One region of the Paenibacillus sp. Y568 genome, then DNA from elsewhere that is predicted to be linked to it. Evidence: riboswitches for the same ligand, from Rfam matches in the RefSeq annotation. Region 1 holds a riboswitch; the other holds the start of a gene.
What was found. A riboswitch is a leader RNA that binds a small molecule or an ion and turns the genes downstream of it on or off. The one in region 1 is predicted to bind cyclic di-AMP.
Positions count from the first base shown of each region.

Region 1 (8,665 bases):
CGGGGTTCTTCATTTACATGTTCTCTTGGATCGTTGAAATGTACATTTGTATCCATGATTGAATCCTCCTCATAAAGATCTTAGTTTTGTGCATGATAAACATCATAGACAATTAGATCTGAGTTATCCCAAGTATACTCAATTCTAAAAGAACTTGTAAAGATTTTCCGTATATTAATGGTTTTGATGTTTTCCATTACATGTTAGAATGTGTTATACTTATAACTGTCCACAAAGACGTATCAGTTTAAATTCATGGAACTTTCCTAATAAGGAGGAGAAATATAATGGCTATTGTTAATGTATCTGATCAGTCCTTTAACACGGAAGTGGAAGGTCAAGGAACTGTTGTGGTTGATTTTTGGGCTCCTTGGTGTGGTCCTTGTAAGATGATTGCTCCTATCTTGGATGAGCTCTCTTCTGAACTAGGTGATAGTGTGAAGATCGCTAAAGTAAATGTGGATGAGAATCCTGAAACAGCATCTCGCTTTGGTGTAATGAGTATTCCAACGTTGATTGTTTTTAAAGATGGTCAACCGGTAGATAAAGTGGTTGGATTGAATTCGAAAGATTCACTGAAGAACATGATTTCCAAGCATCAATAAGATGTGAGCTACACGTTAGCGCCTCCGGTTAGCCGGGGGCGCTTTATTAAACTGAAAATGATCAAGCTACGTGTTATAAGCTTGATCATTCATTATATATATATAGTATTTACTGGGGGAGGTTATGACATCAAATGGATGACCTGATTAATTCTACGAAAGAGATAGAGAAGGCACAGGATCATATCCGCAATAAACTAGCCTTGTTGCCGGATCTCCCGGGGTGCTATTTGATGAAGAATAGGGATGGTACCATTATTTACGTAGGAAAGGCCAAGATTCTTAAGAATCGGGTTCGGTCTTATTTTACAGGAAGTCACAATGGTAAAACTCAGATGCTTGTCTCCGAAATTCGAGACTTCGAATATATCGTAACAGGAAGTAATATGGAGGCACTGATTCTTGAATGTAATCTAATTAAAGGCCATCAACCGAGATATAATGTCCTATTAAAGGATGATAAGACATTTCCATATATTAAAATTACGAACGAACTTCATCCTCGATTAGAAGTGACGCGACGTGTGTTGAAGGATAAGGCGAAGTATTTCGGCCCCTATCCGAATGCTTATGCTGCCCAGCAGACTAAGAAATTGTTGGATCGTATGTATCCATTACGTAAATGTGGAGCTATGCCGAAGGAAGTATGCCTTTATTATCATATGGGACAATGTTTAGCACCCTGTGAGAAAGAAGTAACCCAACAATCGTATGATCAGATTACACAAGAGATTAGCTCTTTTCTTAGTGGAGGGCATGAAATTATTAAGAAGGAACTACAACGCAAGATGTTGGAAGCTTCAGAGGAACTTTATTTCGAGCGAGCGAAAGAACTTCGAGATCAGATTATGAACATCGATGCCATTATGGAGAAGCAGAAAATTACGACTTCAGATACGCGAGATCGTGATGTACTTGGATTTGCAGTAGATAAAGGTTGGATGTGTGTTCAAATTCTGTATATGCGTAAAGGTAAAATGATTCAGCGTCACGCCTCGGTGTTCCCGTTCTATGGGGAAGCGTATAGCGACTTCATGACTTTCGTTACTCAGTATTACAGTGATAACCCGGCATTACCTCAAGAAATCCTATTACCAGAGCTGAACACAGCAGAAGTTAAGGAAGAGATAATAGACGCGGATGGAAATGTTGCCGAAGATGAGGGTGATGTTCAGTCTAATATCGAAGAGGGGAATGTAATCGAAGGTTCTGGTAGTGAGATATCCGATGTTGAAGCTACTTCAACTGAGAATGATCCACGTGCTTCTCTACTATCAGGTAGCGTCGAGGCGGCTAACGTTGTGGCTGCACTTCAAGAATGGTTGGGTATTAAAGTATATGTACCCCAACGAGGGTTGAAGAAACAGATGGTAGGGATGGCAGCTGAGAATGCTAGAGTATCTCTGAATGAGAAGTTTCGACTTATCGAGCGTGATGAAGAGCGGACTTCCATTGCCGCAGCCAATTTAGGTGAAGCGATTGGTATTGATTCATTACATCGCATTGAAGCTTTTGATAATTCCAATATTCAGGGAACGAATCCTGTTTCAGCTATGATTGTATTTATAGATGGTAAACCTGATAAGAAAGAATATCGGAAATACAAAATTCGTACCGTCGATGGACCCGATGATTATAATACGATGCGAGAAGTGATTCGAAGACGATATGAACGAGTATTGAAGGAAAACCTAGAAATGCCAGATTTGATCGTTGTGGATGGTGGGAAGGGTCAAATATCTGCGGCGATGGACGTACTTGAGAATGAATTAGGTTTATTTATTCCTGTATGCGGACTCGTTAAGGATGTGAAGCATAGAACCTCACAGTTGATGATTGGTGAACCTGCAGAGGTGATTACACTGCCACGTGATAGTCAAGAATTCTATCTATTACAACGCATTCAGGAAGAGGTACATCGCTTTGCGATTACGTTCCATCGTGAACAACGGGGTAAATCTATGGTTACCTCACAGCTCGATGCTATACCGGGGGTAGGAGAAAAGCGGCGTAAGCTGATGTTGAAGCATTTCGGATCTCTCAAAAAAATAAGAGAGGCCAGTGTCGAAGACTTCCGGCCTCTCTCTATTGGCGAGAAACTCGCCTCTCAGATTATTGCAGCACTTCAGGAGGAGTCGTAACATACGGCTTCTCTTTTTTTTCTTGAAAATAAGCAGGATACGTATCGCTTGATACGCTATATCTTATAATTCCGTCCGAGATAGGACACCGTCTTAATCAGTGGTGAGTCTCTTTCTTCTGGAGTAGACAAGATAAATTACGTACGCAACGATGAAGGGCATGACCATAGACACCACACCTGCTGTAATACTAGTGGAGTCCTCCAGGGTGAGTAAGCTGAAACCCATCAAGATGCTATCGAACACAACATGGCTGAACATCGCTGCAATAAAGCCATAGCGTAGAAATATAAAGCTGAAGAGTAAGCCGATAACGACTAGTTCTATAGGTCTTGAAATAACGGGATAGATAGGATAAAGCGTATGGCCGAACGCCCAGATGAGGGATGGAATGAGACACGCTAGGAAGGTATTCTTAACGATCTTTTGCATCATCCTAATCCCAAATAAACGATAAACAGCTTCTTCTGAAATTCCAGCTACCCATGCCATGAGCGGTAGAATCCAAGGGTATACCATATTAATCGGGGATTGACTAGCATCCGTCGTAGACCAGCTATGAAGCGTCAGACCGAGTATTAAAAAGATGACGGATTGAACTCCTAACAAGATGAGGGCCCATAAATATCCGACATACATACTATGAAGAACAAATTTACCATACCCGGCTTCTTTTGCACGTGGCCAAGGATTAAGTCCTGTTTCCTTCCGCCATAAGCCATCTCCACCAACAAGTGAGAAGTACAATAACGCAGCCATAACTAAGGTAAGGAGACCCTGGAATATTAACCCGAACGTTAGACTTAATCCCGTCAGTCCCTCGGCTTCCAAGGCGGGCAACATATTTAATGTGCTTAGCATGGAGACAATGAAATAGAATGAACTCAGGAATATTCCTCGAACAAAAGAGGTATGCTTTCTCGTTATTGCGCTATATACAATAGCAAGTATGCCAAGCGCTAAAGTGAGGAGTCCATATCCGAGCATGGTCATCCAAACGGCTTTGGTGTGTTCTTTTTCTACATAAGATGTATGTTCTGACGGAATCGAAAAGGAAGGTTCAAAGGAGACGATCCTGTCTGATCCGAAAGTGAACTTCAATTGTAATACGGCCTCGCCAATCGTAGTATTTAAGTCCGAATAGGTAAGGGTCGATTTTTTATTTTCTGTGATCTGGAGAGTCTTTGAATCATATCCTAATTGGGTTAGCCATTGTTCTGCAAGTCTTACATTATTTGTTGTACTGATCGATTCCTCTGTAGGTTCAATAAGGGGCGAGTTCTTCTTCTGAGAAAAGGATACGATATCTCCTGTATTCATATGTACATCTATATTAAGGTAGTTATTGGTATTACCTTCTTTCAGACGGACGCGGTAAACTTCGGTTGGATATTTATGATCGAAAGTAGTATTGTATTTCTCCATTAACTTCTCTTTAGATAAATAACCATATAAATCTGAGTCAGATTGATAGGTGACCAAAGTATCATCGGGTTGACTCAATACATGAATGTGAAGTTGTGACTCAGCATATTGTGTGGCCGCGATTCTTGCTTGATCCTTAGTGATTAATTCTTTGCTTGGTTGCTCCAGTGTATCGGATGCGGTGCTGGGGAATACTTGCAATATCATAAACAGAATCAGACCGATAACCCCACATAGACCGAGAACCTTATAGTTGATATTAAGTTTCAAAGGTTGTCCCGTAGAATTCATTTAATTTCCTCCTAAAAGTTTTTGAGCGCTACTTCTTAGAATTACTTCGTAAAAACTTACATCGAAAGCATAAACTTAAAGTTTTTGAGCGTTACTCCTTGGTAATACTTCGTAAAAACTTACATCGAAAGCATAAACTTAAAGTTTTTGAGCGCTACTCCTTGGTAATACTTCGTAAAAACTTACATCGAAAACATAAACTTCGTTAGATGCTCTTATAAGTAACGATAACATAGCATAGCTTCTAGCGGTAAATCCAGCAAATGTAACTCGAAATGGTGCAAAGCAGATGAATAAGAAGGTAATCATACTTATGGAGAGAGAACCACTGTTCTGATACGTTCTTTCGCTTATATTTAACCCATATCCAGTCATTTGTCCAGAAAATCAATTTGTACAGTTACTGGATAAAGATTATAATCGGAATGCAATTTAATAATGCGCCAAATTTTCATATGAAATACGGGGGAACCATTTCTTGTAGAGACGATTTAGTCTATCTACTTGTGGGGTGAATTTCGTTGTTGAATGAACGAATAGGGTAAGCTGTGCATACCCGAATCCGTCAGCTAACCTCGTAGGCGATATGCAAGCAGGAACCAACCGAGAGGCATTGGATTTCCAGTGTCTTTTTTTGTTGATTTAAAAAGGGGTGAAGCGTGTGAAATGGAAGTATAGTTGGTTCAGATTATCCCCTCCACAAATTCTAGTTATTGGTTTCGCTACCATTATACTACTGGGAACGGTATTGTTAACCTTACCCATATCGAATACGACGGGTAAACCCCTCGCCTTCATTGATGCATTGTTTACAGCAACATCAGCGACTTGCGTTACGGGCTTAGTCGTGCAGGACACGGGGACGTTCTTCAGCACATTTGGGCAAGTGGTCATTATTATGCTCATTCAGGTGGGCGGACTTGGATTTATGACGATGGCTACGTTATTCGCCTTTGTGTTGAAACGGAAGATATCCCTACGTGACCGTTTGCTCCTTCAAGAAGCGATGAATCAGGGCTCAATGGAAGGAATAGTACGACTGATTCGAAAAGTATTACTCTTTTCTCTTATTATCGAAGGATCAGCTGCTGTTCTGTTAACTGTAAGATGGGCAGTAGATATGCCCTTTGGAAAAGCTTTATATTTTGGTATTTTTCATGCCATTTCAATGTTTAACAATGCTGGATTTGATCTATTCGGTGACTTCCGTAGCCTTACAGGTTATGTATATGATCCAATCGTCAACTTTGTGGTGATGTTCCTTATTGTATCTGGAGGAATTGGATTCATTGTTCTATCTGACATGGTCGATTTCCGAAAGACGCGTAGGATATCTTTACATTCAAAAGTAGTACTATCCATGACAGCCTTTCTAATCGTGTTCGGAGCCATTGTTATATTTGTATTCGAGTATTCTAATCCAAGAACATTAGGGTCGTTAAATTGGGGTGGCAAAATCCTTGGCTCCCTCTTCCAATCGGTTACACCAAGAACTGCAGGTGCGAATACGCTTGATCTGGGTAATATGAGACAGGCATCTCAATTCTTTATGATTATACTTATGTTCATTGGGGCTTCTCCAGGATCTACTGGAGGTGGGATCAAGACAACAACGTTTACGCTTATTATTGGTGCTGTGATCTCCATGTTACGTGGACGAGATGACATCGTATTGTTTCGCTACCGGTTTGCGCAAGAACGTATATTTAAAGCGCTCACGATTACACTAGTTGCACTTTTGCTTGTAATGAGTGTAGCGATGATACTTTCTACGACAGAAGACAGTAGTTTTCTAATGATATTGTATGAGACAACTTCTGCATTTGGTACAGTAGGGTTAACGATGGGATTAACAACACATCTGACCTTAGCGGGTAAAATTCTGATAAGTCTAACGATGTTTGCAGGTCGCCTTGGACCACTTACACTGGCATATGCACTGGGTCCGAAGAAAGGCAAAGAGTTATATCGTCATCCAGAGGGTAAAATTATTATAGGGTAGAAGAGAAATTGAGATGATTAAAGGAGTATTGAAAGAGAGATGAAGAAACAGCAGTTTGTCGTTATTGGATTGGGGCGGTTCGGGTCTTCTATTGCTCAAGAACTTATGGCACTGAATTATGAAGTGCTAGGGATCGATCGAAATGAAGAGATTGTAAGTGATATGAGTGAGTTACTGACGTATGCTGTTGTGGCAGATGCCTCAGATGAAGAAGTGCTGAAATCGTTAGGTGTTCGTAATTTCGATTGTGGTATTGTGGCTATCGGAGAAGACATCCAGACGAGTATTCTTGCAACCATACTGCTCAAAGATTTAGGAGTAACGACAGTCGTTGCTAAAGCGATCTCTGTTCTTCACGGAAGAGCATTGGAGAAACTAGGAGTAGATCGAGTAGTGTACCCTGAGCGAGATATGGGCATTCGGGTTGCACATCAACTGGTAACTCCGAACTTACTGGATTATATTGAACTTTCGAAAGATTACAGCATTGTAGAGATGAACGCTCCGTTATGTCTTGATGGTAAGACACTCACAGAGATAAATATTCGTACTAGATTTGGCTGTAGCATCGTGGCTTTGCATAGATCAACTGGCATTATTGTGGCGCCTACAGCAATGGATCAGGTTCGAGCAGGCGATATTATGGTCATTATCGGGTCTAACGAGAATATTGAAAATTTTGAGAATGAACTCATGGATGACAATTAAATAGGAATAGAACCACTTTCGGTAGAGGTAGCTAATTTCTCAAAAAAATGCGAACGTAAAACACAGAGAAGGTCAAGGAGATTATCCTTGACCTTCTCTGTGTTTCTTTTTTTGGTGAAATCATAAAAATCATAAATCTAGGCGATTAAATAAGGATTCTGTTTCTTCGATCCATTGCCGTGCAGCCTTACTTAACTCGGTATATTCACCATAGATTAAGGATGTCGTTCGTCGTGTTTCTTTGAGATCAGGGATATGAATAACTTTGAGATCATTATCGTCAATAAGTTGTTGATGTAGATAAGATTTGGGTAATAATGTTACAGCTTTACAAGTAGGTAATAAGCGGACAATCGCTTCAAACGAGTCGATCTCCATTCGAATATCAGGCATAATACCCGTATTCTCAAATAAGTCGTCCATTAATTTACGATACCATGTCCCACTTGAGAAAATAATCATGGGTGTCTCATGTAAATCGTTCATATGAATGGCTGGTGATTCGGCAAGGGGGTGTTGTCTTGGTAGAACTAATTCCAAGTGATCTTCAAATAAAGGGATACAGTTTAAGCCTCTTTCGTGGATGGATGAAGCAACAATTCCAACGTCGATCTTCTTCTCACGGAGTGCTGAAACAATTTCATGCGTTCTACCTGTAACAAGTTTGATTTCTGCAGTGGGATGCTTCTCCATAAAAGTATTGATCAGTGGTGGAAGCGTTGTTTGAATTGTAGTTAGGCTTGCCCCAAGAGTGACAGAGATCTGACTTCCATCTTTATGCTGAGATAATGTTCGCAAGAATTGTTGTTGAAGCTTTCTTTGCTCAAGAGCAAAGGTATAAGTTAAATGTCCGATCGAGGTCAATTCTAATCGCTTACCACGACGGTGAAATAGATTTACCCCAAGATCGTTCTCTAACTTGGAAATTTTACGTGATAGAGCGGGTTGAGAAAGGTTCAGTAACTTAGAAGCCTTATTGAGACTGGACTGCTCCACAACGATTGCAAACACATCTAACGCTTCAAACATAGTACACCTCACTCATCTCATTTTTACCGGAACATCAATTCATTCGCTTATGCGCTTATGTTATAACTAATAATAATTATATTGCAATTCCATTATAAGCTAAAAAGGAGTAACATGAAAAGTGCCACAAGTTGTTCACAGATTATTAAGAAATGTGGCTGTTTTAGTCGCTTTCTGCGGCTTTTATCACGTCCGTATATGTTTTATTAACAAAGATATTTGAAAACGCTGTTATTGGAAAGGGGATTAGTCATTTATGAAGGGTTACTATGCTAGAAAGATTCACTCGCTTCTCGGAGTGATCCCACTGAGTTTCTTTATTTTAGAGCATCTTGTGACGAATTTCGGTGCATTTGAAGGGGGACTTGAGAAGTTTAATGAGGGGGTAGCATTTCTTAATGGTCTACCACTCGTATTGTTCATGGAGCTGTTTCTAATTTGGCTACCCTTGCTCTATCATGGTG
Region 1 is NZ_JCAIUM010000004.1:247,834-256,498, forward strand. It holds gene AC1D7X_RS08040 (YqzM family protein) at 1-56, opposite strand, end outside; gene trxA (thioredoxin) at 288-605, shown strand; gene uvrC (excinuclease ABC subunit UvrC) at 740-2,746, shown strand; gene AC1D7X_RS08055 (CPBP family intramembrane glutamic endopeptidase) at 2,840-4,462, opposite strand; cyclic di-AMP (ydaO/yuaA leader) riboswitch at 4,894-5,060, shown strand; gene AC1D7X_RS08060 (TrkH family potassium uptake protein) at 5,124-6,464, shown strand; gene AC1D7X_RS08065 (potassium channel family protein) at 6,504-7,172, shown strand; gene AC1D7X_RS08070 (LysR family transcriptional regulator) at 7,302-8,201, opposite strand; gene AC1D7X_RS08075 (succinate dehydrogenase cytochrome b558 subunit) at 8,458-8,665, shown strand, end outside.

Region 2 (8,665 bases), on a different contig from region 1:
TTTGTTAGATGAACCTTCTTCTGGACTTGATCCTTTTGCTTGGAAGAGAATGATTGAAGAGCTTCATGATTATATGGAACAAGGAGATTCTACGATCCTGATGTCTACTCATATTGTAGATGAGATTAAGAGACTTGCTGATTTCATTATACTTGTACATCATGGTCGAATCCTCGGTATGGTTGAGAAAGATAGTCTATTGGATAATTGGAAAGAAGTATGGGTTAAAAGTGATCGTTCAATTCTAGAAGATTTACCTGCAATCGTGTATGCGCAACAGGAGTCTGCGGGTGTGTTACGAATGATTACTACAGAGTGTAAGCAATTAGAGAATCTCTTACATGCCTCAGGCATACAACTAATGAAGACACGAGGGTTGGAGCTTGATGAAATATTAAGTCTATGGATTCAAAGAGATGAGGCTGCCGCAGCGCAGTCGGAGGGGGGAGAATAATATGGAATCTTTAAAGTTGGAGAAGGTAGTTAAGCAATTTGGAGATAAGACCGCAGTTAATGAACTGTCTCTACAAGTGGAGCAGGGGGAGATTTACGGACTCCTTGGGGCAAATGGTGCAGGTAAAACAACGACTATGCGTATGGTATTGGGGCTAATATATCCCGATGGAGGAAGTATACGTTACAATGGTAAACCACATAATGATGAACTTCGGAGAATCATGGGTTATTTGCCTGAAGAGCGAGGTCTGTATCCGAAGATAAAAGTGAGTGATCAGCTTAGCTACTTGGCTCAACTTCGTGGTATGTCGCATAAGGATGCGGATAAGAGCCTTCGCTATTGGTTAGAACGATTCGAGGTTCCTGAGTATTACGATAAACGGATTGAAGAATTATCTAAAGGGAATCAGCAAAAGATTGGGTTCATCGCAGCTGTCGTGCATAAACCTCAGATTCTCATTCTGGATGAGGCATTCAGTGGGTTAGACCCTGTAAATGTAGAGCTATTGAAATCAACCGTTAAGGAATTGCGTGATCAAGGGACAAGTATTCTATTCTCTACCCATCGTATGGAACACGTTGAAGAACTATGCAGACATATAACAATCATGCATCGCTCCAATCCCATTGTTCAGGGGAGTATCAAAGAAATCAAAGGAAGATATCCACGTGAACAAGTTGCGCTGGGAACGACAAGTGAAGTCACTGGATTAGCAGATATCCTAGGTGTAAGTAAAGTGACTGTTCAGGAGCAAGGTGGTTACCTAATCTCCATTACAGAATTATCAGCCGCTCAACGGATCTTACAGACAGCCATGCAGCAAAGTGTTGTAGAGAAGTTCGAGATCAAGGAACCCACACTTAATCAAATCTTTATAAAAGAGGTAGGTGAGTCTCATGAATAAAATGAGTACTGTTATTGGGTTTACTTTTCGCAATAAAGTGAAGACGAAGGCCTTTCTCATAACAACTTTAGTGTTAGCTATTATCATGTCTATTGCTATCAATATCCCTTATTTCATTCAGTTATTTACGGGGGAAGATTTAAAGTCAGGGGAAACGAAGGTAGGTCTCGTATATGCTCAACAGGCAGAAGTAGCTGGAGAACTAGATACGTACTGGAAGGCACAGAACAGTGATGAATTCTCCTTCGTGAAGTATGATACAGCAGATATAGGTGTCTTAAAGAAAGATATGGAAGAGGGCAAAATTGACGGCTATCTACAGTTCTCGGGAGATCAGTCAACGTTATTCCCTGCTGTTATCTATTCTTCTGACGAAGATGATGGATTGGATCCTGTCGTTCAGGCAGATCTTACAGGTGCATTGCAGGCGGTTAAGACACAGTATATCGTGAAGGATTCTCTTACAGCAGAACAAATCGCGGAGCTAAAAACACCTGTGCAGTTTAACACTGAGAACGTAGATCCAAATCACGATAGTGAAGCCGGAACAGAAGCCAGTGCAGAGAAAGATTTCAATCCTATGAATTTCGCTGTAGTCTACATCCTGATCATTCTCTTCTTCTTTACTTCTATGACAACAGGTAACATGATCGCGTCTGAAGTTACAACAGAGAAGAGTTCACGGATCATGGAAATTCTCATTACGAGTGTATCGCCATTAACTCAAATGTTCGGAAAGGTTATTGCCATGTTCTTAGTTGGCCTAACTCAGATCGCTATATTTGTCCTAGTAATCCTAGGGAATCTATTCATGCCACAGAACAAGGAATTACTAGCAGATTTCAATATTGATTTATCGCAAGTCAGTACGGATGTTCTGGTCTATGGATTCATCTTCTATGTCTTGGGATACTTCCTGTATGCAGTATTATTTGCAGCGATTGGCTCGATCGTGAGCCGTACAGAAGACTTAGGTCAGGCAGTCATGCCAATTACGATGTTATCGCTTGCGGCCTTTTACATTGGAACTTTCAGTATAAATGCCCCTGATTCGACCTTGATGAAAGTTGCTTCATTCATACCATTTATATCGCCAACGACCATGATTGTAAGGATTGGTCTAGGAGAAATAGCGGTATGGCAAATATGGGTATCTATACTCATTCTTATGGTTTCCATTTTGGCCTTCGGTTGGTTATCTGCCAAAATCTATCGTACAGGTGTACTTATGTATGGTAAACGTCCGACGATGAAAGAGCTTCGTAAAGCGATGAAGGCTTATAAGATTTAGTCTGAGACAAATATTTAAAACCTTGATGACCAGATGCCTTGGTCTATCAAGGTTTTTTTGTTGGATGGTTATTTAGTGTGGTTACGAGATTAAAAGTACATCTCAGAGCACCATTTGATTTTTGTTTGTCTATTCTTTTCATATATTTTAAGTATTTGATTTAGAACAAAAATCCTTTGAACGATATCCTCAGTAAAAAGGTTTAACTGCCGTTTAAAGTGATCTATTTCACTTTGATAAGGAGTAGGAACCTTTTCATTGTCCTCATATATTTTGAGAAGTTGAAAGTGTAGGTTATATATATCCTCATAAGTCATTGTTAGATTCCCCCTAATGATTAGCGAATAATACTAGTATAACCAATGAGTGATTTGGTCAGACGTGTCCTATTAATGCTCGTTATTTACCATCTTTATAGGTATATCAAGGCTTTTTTTACTCCATTTCTTTATTTGGATTATTTCTGGAACATTTTTAAAATTATTTGTAAGATTATCACATTACATGCGTCTTATTGGTAGGAGGTGGGAGAGTGACAGAGCTTGAGGAGATATATAATAAATATTTTAAGGATGTGTACTTATTTGTATATAGTTTATCTAGAGATAAACATATCGCTGAAGATGTAACATCAGATACATTTTTGAAGGCAATAAAATCAATTGATAGTTTCAAGGGAAATTGTGATATTCGGGTGTGGTTATGTCAAATAGCGAAAAATACATATATATCATATTTGCGAAAAAATAAAAAAACGGTCAATTTTGATACAGTACCTGAACAGAAAAATGATATTGATGTGGAGAAAATATTATATTCATCTGAGGAGGCAACTAAACTTGATGAGATTCTCCACGGCCTTTCTGAACCGTATAAGGAAGTTTTTACACTGCGTATCTTTGGAGAGTTAAGCTTTAAGCAGATTGCTAACTTATTTGGCAAAACAGATAATTGGGCTTGTGTTACTTTCCATAGGGCAAAAAATAAAATTAGAGAGGAAATGAGGGATTATTGATGAAAATAACATGTAATATTATTAGAGATATTTTACCTTTATATATAGAGAATATAGCTAGTGATGACTCATGCGCTATGCTTGAAGAACATATTGATCAGTGTGAGGAGTGTAGGAATTGTCTTGATGAGATGAAGGCCTTTTATAAACTACCTGCAGATATTGATACTTCTCCGTTATTAAAGATAAAATCTACATTACGCAAGAAAAAAATTCAGACAGCCATATTTTCAATAATGCTTACGGTTGTAATTGGTGTTATAGCAATTGCTTTCTTGACTGCACCAGAGTACATTCCGTTTAGTAAGGAAAGTGTATCAATAAATGAAATGGATAATGGATCTGTACTTGCTATATTTGAGGATACAGTGTCTGGATATGATATTAATAGATATCCTACAGAGGACAATACAGGGTATGTTTATCATATAACGACATGGGATAGCATATGGAACAGGAATATTAATAAATCTCGTATAAATAATACTATTTTAAATCCGAATGATGAAAATGTAGCTGCTGTATATTATAACCTAACAGATGGAAATGAAGATATTTTGGTATATGGTAAAGATATCAATCCAAGTGGAGGAATAGTTACCTTACCAAGATTATTCTTATCATATTATTCGCTTATTGCCATGAGTTTAACTGTCATTTGTGGATTAATTATGGCTCTGTTCCGTAGCCATAAAAGGGTGATTAATTTGACCATGAAAATGTTGTTTTTGCCGGTATCCTATCTTTTAGGGCAGTTAATTATTAGAGGATTTTCTACGTCGTCATATACTGCGACACGAGATTTGTATGCCATATTATTAATTGGGTTTCCTTTGTATATTGCTTTTCTTGCGGTTATATCTTTAATAAGAGAGTACAAAATGAAAAAGATATGAGTATAGCTCACTCACTTTACAGCCTTCATCTGAAACGATATAATTCGATGTAATTGGATACTTGTTCAACTGGAGGAGCCTGTCAACCGCGGGCTCCTTTTGCATTTTTTTAAGATATATAGTTAAATGATGATGATTGCCTTGGAACAAGAAAAGGAACAACGAAGTCATTAATGAATACATTATTATTCTGCAAAAATTATATCGCTGAGTTCCCATTAGGGAGCGGGGGAACCAACTGTGAAGATGTAATGTGTGATCGTCTCTTCACTTGGGGTGAATCTCGAAATATTCGAGTAGGGTTACTCTTTGAGCCCGAATCCGTCAGCTAACCTCGTAAGCGTACGGAGAGAAGGAACGTTGAAATTATGCCCCAGATTCTATTGAATGGCACTTCTTTATATTATGAGATACATGGAAATGGTGTACCCATAGTCTTTGTTCATGATCATCTGTCCTCACACCATATGTTTGATCCGCAAGTGGAATACTTTAGTACAAGAGCAAGGGTGATCGTACTAGATTTGAGGGGAAATGGTCAGTCGGGAAAAGTGGATGTTGAAGTTAATCGGATTATTGACACACAATGTGAAGATTTGAGAGAGTTACTAGATATACTAGGCGTTTCGAAGGTGACACTCGTCGGTTGTTCTAGTGGGGGGGTCCTAGCTGGGAGGTTTGCTGATCTCTATCCGGAACGGGTGAGAGCTCTAGTGCTAGTGGATAGCTACTTATCTGGCAAGACGAATAAGCTATGGGAGGTATTTGAGACCTTCAGTTGGCTATCGTATTATTTACCAGCGGAGTTGTTGCTGCGTACACTTAAACTGACCTACCATCATTGGACACCTGCTTATAGGATTATGCGAGAAGACCTACTGAACAAGCGACCAACAGAATTAATCAAACAGCGCATGGCTTTACGACAGATCGATTTGTGTCGTCAATCAGCCCGATATCAGGTGCCTATATTATGCGTGGCTGGCAGTCAGAATGAATGGGGTCTAAAGCATATGAAGAACATAGAAGCTGCGTTTCCCTATGCACAACTCCAGATTGTAGATGATGCCATTTACCCAAGTAATCTATGTCAGCCTCAATTATTTAACCGACTACTCTTGAATTTTTTAATAGATCAACATGTTGTATAGAAGTGTAGATGTTAAAATAAAAGTAATGATTGAAATTATAGAGATGGTGGAGTGATTTTTTTGGAAATAAAAATAGATGACCTAAATGGGCCTTAGTGTTGGATTTCAATATTGTGAACCATTTGCAAATTACGTGGAAGACCCATACAGTGTATTTATGACAAAAGAATTATGAAATTATTATTAATATTGGAGGCATTACAATGAGTCAACGCTATCGAATTACAAGATCACTTCAGGAGAATGGCATTTCAGAACAGACCATATCCTTACACGAGTGTAAACAGTATTTTGCGTCTAAACCGGATTTTGAATATACCCCTGTGTTTACCGTGACAGGAGCTACAAGCATGTCCATTGAAGGGGATTTCTTCATGTGGAGCTACAATGATACTAAGATCCCATTCAGACACTATCAGGGAGATATATATGTTTCCGGCACGAATGAAGCAGTGATTCCCATCATGACGGAAGTTGCAAGCGAATTAAGAGCAGATGTGTTGGGGGAGTAATCTATTTCATTGAAAGACTTTAAATATAGAAGAGGAGCTTACTTCAGCGGAGTAGCTCCTCTTTGTCTTTGTTTATTGATAGGAATAACCACACAACGGTACTCAACGTGTTACAAAATAATTGCAAAATACATAACGAATGGGCTCATCATCAATGGTGTTTACCGATAAAAGATATGTTTGATTTACTTGCGAAGAAGAGAACATTACTATTTAAGCGGCCTTTGTCCACGGTTTGAGAAGAGTGATTGAATACTTCTATCATTAGTTTATTATTGTCGTCGTCTGTGGGATGAGTAGAAAATATCACATTTGTAGGTACGATCAAGTCGTTAAAGGATTCATTTATATTTTGCATTTCATCAATGGGTGTAAGCCTTTCTGAGCTAAGGATTCTTGGATCCGTTAGCTGAACAACGTTTGTTGTTTGGTTATAACTAACTTTAATTCCAAACACTTCGGAGATAAATCGTGCGGGTACCATAAGTGTATCGTCTATGATTACGCTTACCGTATCCAGCTGTTTCGGTTCTCCATCACCATCCCGGCGCTAACGGAATGCAACCCGAAAGTTGAAAATGCACAAATTGAAACGCTAAGTAAAGAGAAATAACGTAGTAACTTCACCTCTTTGACCCTCTTTTCTAATGGGGTTTGGTCAGGTGTCTTCGTTGTAGTTCGTTAATTTTCATGTCGCCTGTAAGTAATAAGACTTTAAAACCAATAAAAGGTTACCTAATTAAAAAGAAGTGACCTCTCTGATATAACGAAAGGCCACCTTTATGTTGATTACTCTGTTTCTAGCTTCTCCAAGAGTCTCTGAAGAGTCACATAGGCTTGTTCATGCGTAATTTGCTGGGAAGGCCCAAACAGTTGATTACTTAGTCCACTCATGAGTCCTAGATTTACGGCTTTATAGACATTCTCTTTGGCCCATGCGCTGATCTTTGCATCATCTTTAAAAGGGTTAGCTACCGCAAGAGTCGCCTTATTAGACTGTTTGATCTTGTTGACTTGTTCATAAATCGTAACTAAGATGGTTGCGGCTTCTTGTCGGGTTAACGTTTTTTGAGGAGAGAAGGTATTTGACGATGTCCCTTTGATTAGGCCTAATTGGTAGGCATAAGCGATTTGTTGTTCTTGTACATCTTTAAAGGGATTGTTTACCGTTCCAGTTTGTTTCCCTAGCACATGCTCGTATACTTTTAACCCGGCTACTGTGAAGGTCTGTCTAGTAATAGGTTGTTGATAATTTCTGTCGTAACGACTGTCGATAATCCCATTGTTCTTAGCTTTCGTGTAATCACTTATCGCCCATGCACTGACTTGCTCCGTAGTGGTTACTTCCTTTATATCATGTACATTTTTGAAAAATGTGGTTTCATAGGAAAGGCTGGTTTCTTGCCCAGAAATATTGTAAATTCCTCGAATATCTACTTTGAACCGATCGTCTTCTTTCCAATCTTTAATATCATTAGGTCTAAAAATAATGCAGTAGGGTATGCCGTAACCTGACGTTTCGACATTAAAGTATTTACCGTTTGTATCGTTATCACTAGAACTGAAATTCCAAGTCTTATTGTCTGAGATTCTTGTGAGAACGACACGGACATTTTTTGTACGCTTATTATCATATTTAGATACATTTAGAGATACGGACCATGGATCCTTGGTAGCAAATACGTCATCTGGGAAGTAGCCAGCAGAAGGCCAACTAATATAATCATAGGTGACTTGATCCTTCGCGCGTGTTTGATCAAAAGCATACATGGAACTAAAAGGCGACTTAGTTTTCTCATCTTTAAATACATAACCGAACATGGTTGTTGTCATAGAAGGATTGATTACCCATCTTCGATGCCCTACGCGATTAATGTTACTTGCTGAATTATCTGACATATAACCGAACAGGACAGTATCATATAATGAAAGACGTCCGTAAGATAGATTACTAGAGCCAGCACCTTTGTAGCCAGCATTAAATAGAGATTGAGTCATACCCTTGGGTTGGGAAGGGGTATGACTCAATCCTCCATTGAGGGCATTTACAAGAGCAGCGGCTTGTTCTTGTTGCTCTAAGCTCCAATTCGGCACAATATCGTCTGGAACTCCTGCTAAATACCTAGCCCAATTCACCGCGTGGATGCCATCTAATATAATATCTTTTTTCAATTTCCCCTCTGCGTAAGGAGCGGTATATTTAGGAAGATTCTCAAATATCGCGTTCGAATTCATATAAGCTGAACTTTGTTTAAGCGGCAAATATTGTTGATACTTCTGAATAATGGTTTCTTTCGTTCTTTGCGTGACACTTTGCTGCACATCTTGCCCATGAACGGTCTCATACTTCATCGTAGAAATCATAAGACCTAAGAACAAAAACGTAAGTATTCTTGATGTTGGTTTCAATTCGTTACCCCTTTTCGTTATCTGTTTCAA
Region 2 is NZ_JCAIUM010000003.1:237,182-245,846, forward strand. It holds gene AC1D7X_RS06220 (ABC transporter ATP-binding protein) at 1-454, shown strand, start outside; gene AC1D7X_RS06225 (ABC transporter ATP-binding protein) at 456-1,361, shown strand; gene AC1D7X_RS06230 (ABC transporter permease) at 1,354-2,652, shown strand; gene AC1D7X_RS06235 (RNA polymerase sigma factor) at 3,185-3,667, shown strand; gene AC1D7X_RS06240 (zf-HC2 domain-containing protein) at 3,667-4,563, shown strand; cyclic di-AMP (ydaO/yuaA leader) riboswitch at 4,759-4,920, shown strand; gene AC1D7X_RS06245 (alpha/beta fold hydrolase) at 4,932-5,714, shown strand; partial or broken gene AC1D7X_RS06250 (GNAT family N-acetyltransferase) at 5,809-5,889, shown strand; gene AC1D7X_RS06255 (hypothetical protein) at 5,918-6,226, shown strand; partial or broken gene AC1D7X_RS06260 (stalk domain-containing protein) at 6,378-6,752, opposite strand; gene AC1D7X_RS06265 (S-layer homology domain-containing protein) at 7,016-8,635, opposite strand.
Region 2: another riboswitch for cyclic di-AMP. It lies ahead of AC1D7X_RS06245 (alpha/beta fold hydrolase); the one in region 1 lies ahead of AC1D7X_RS08060 (TrkH family potassium uptake protein).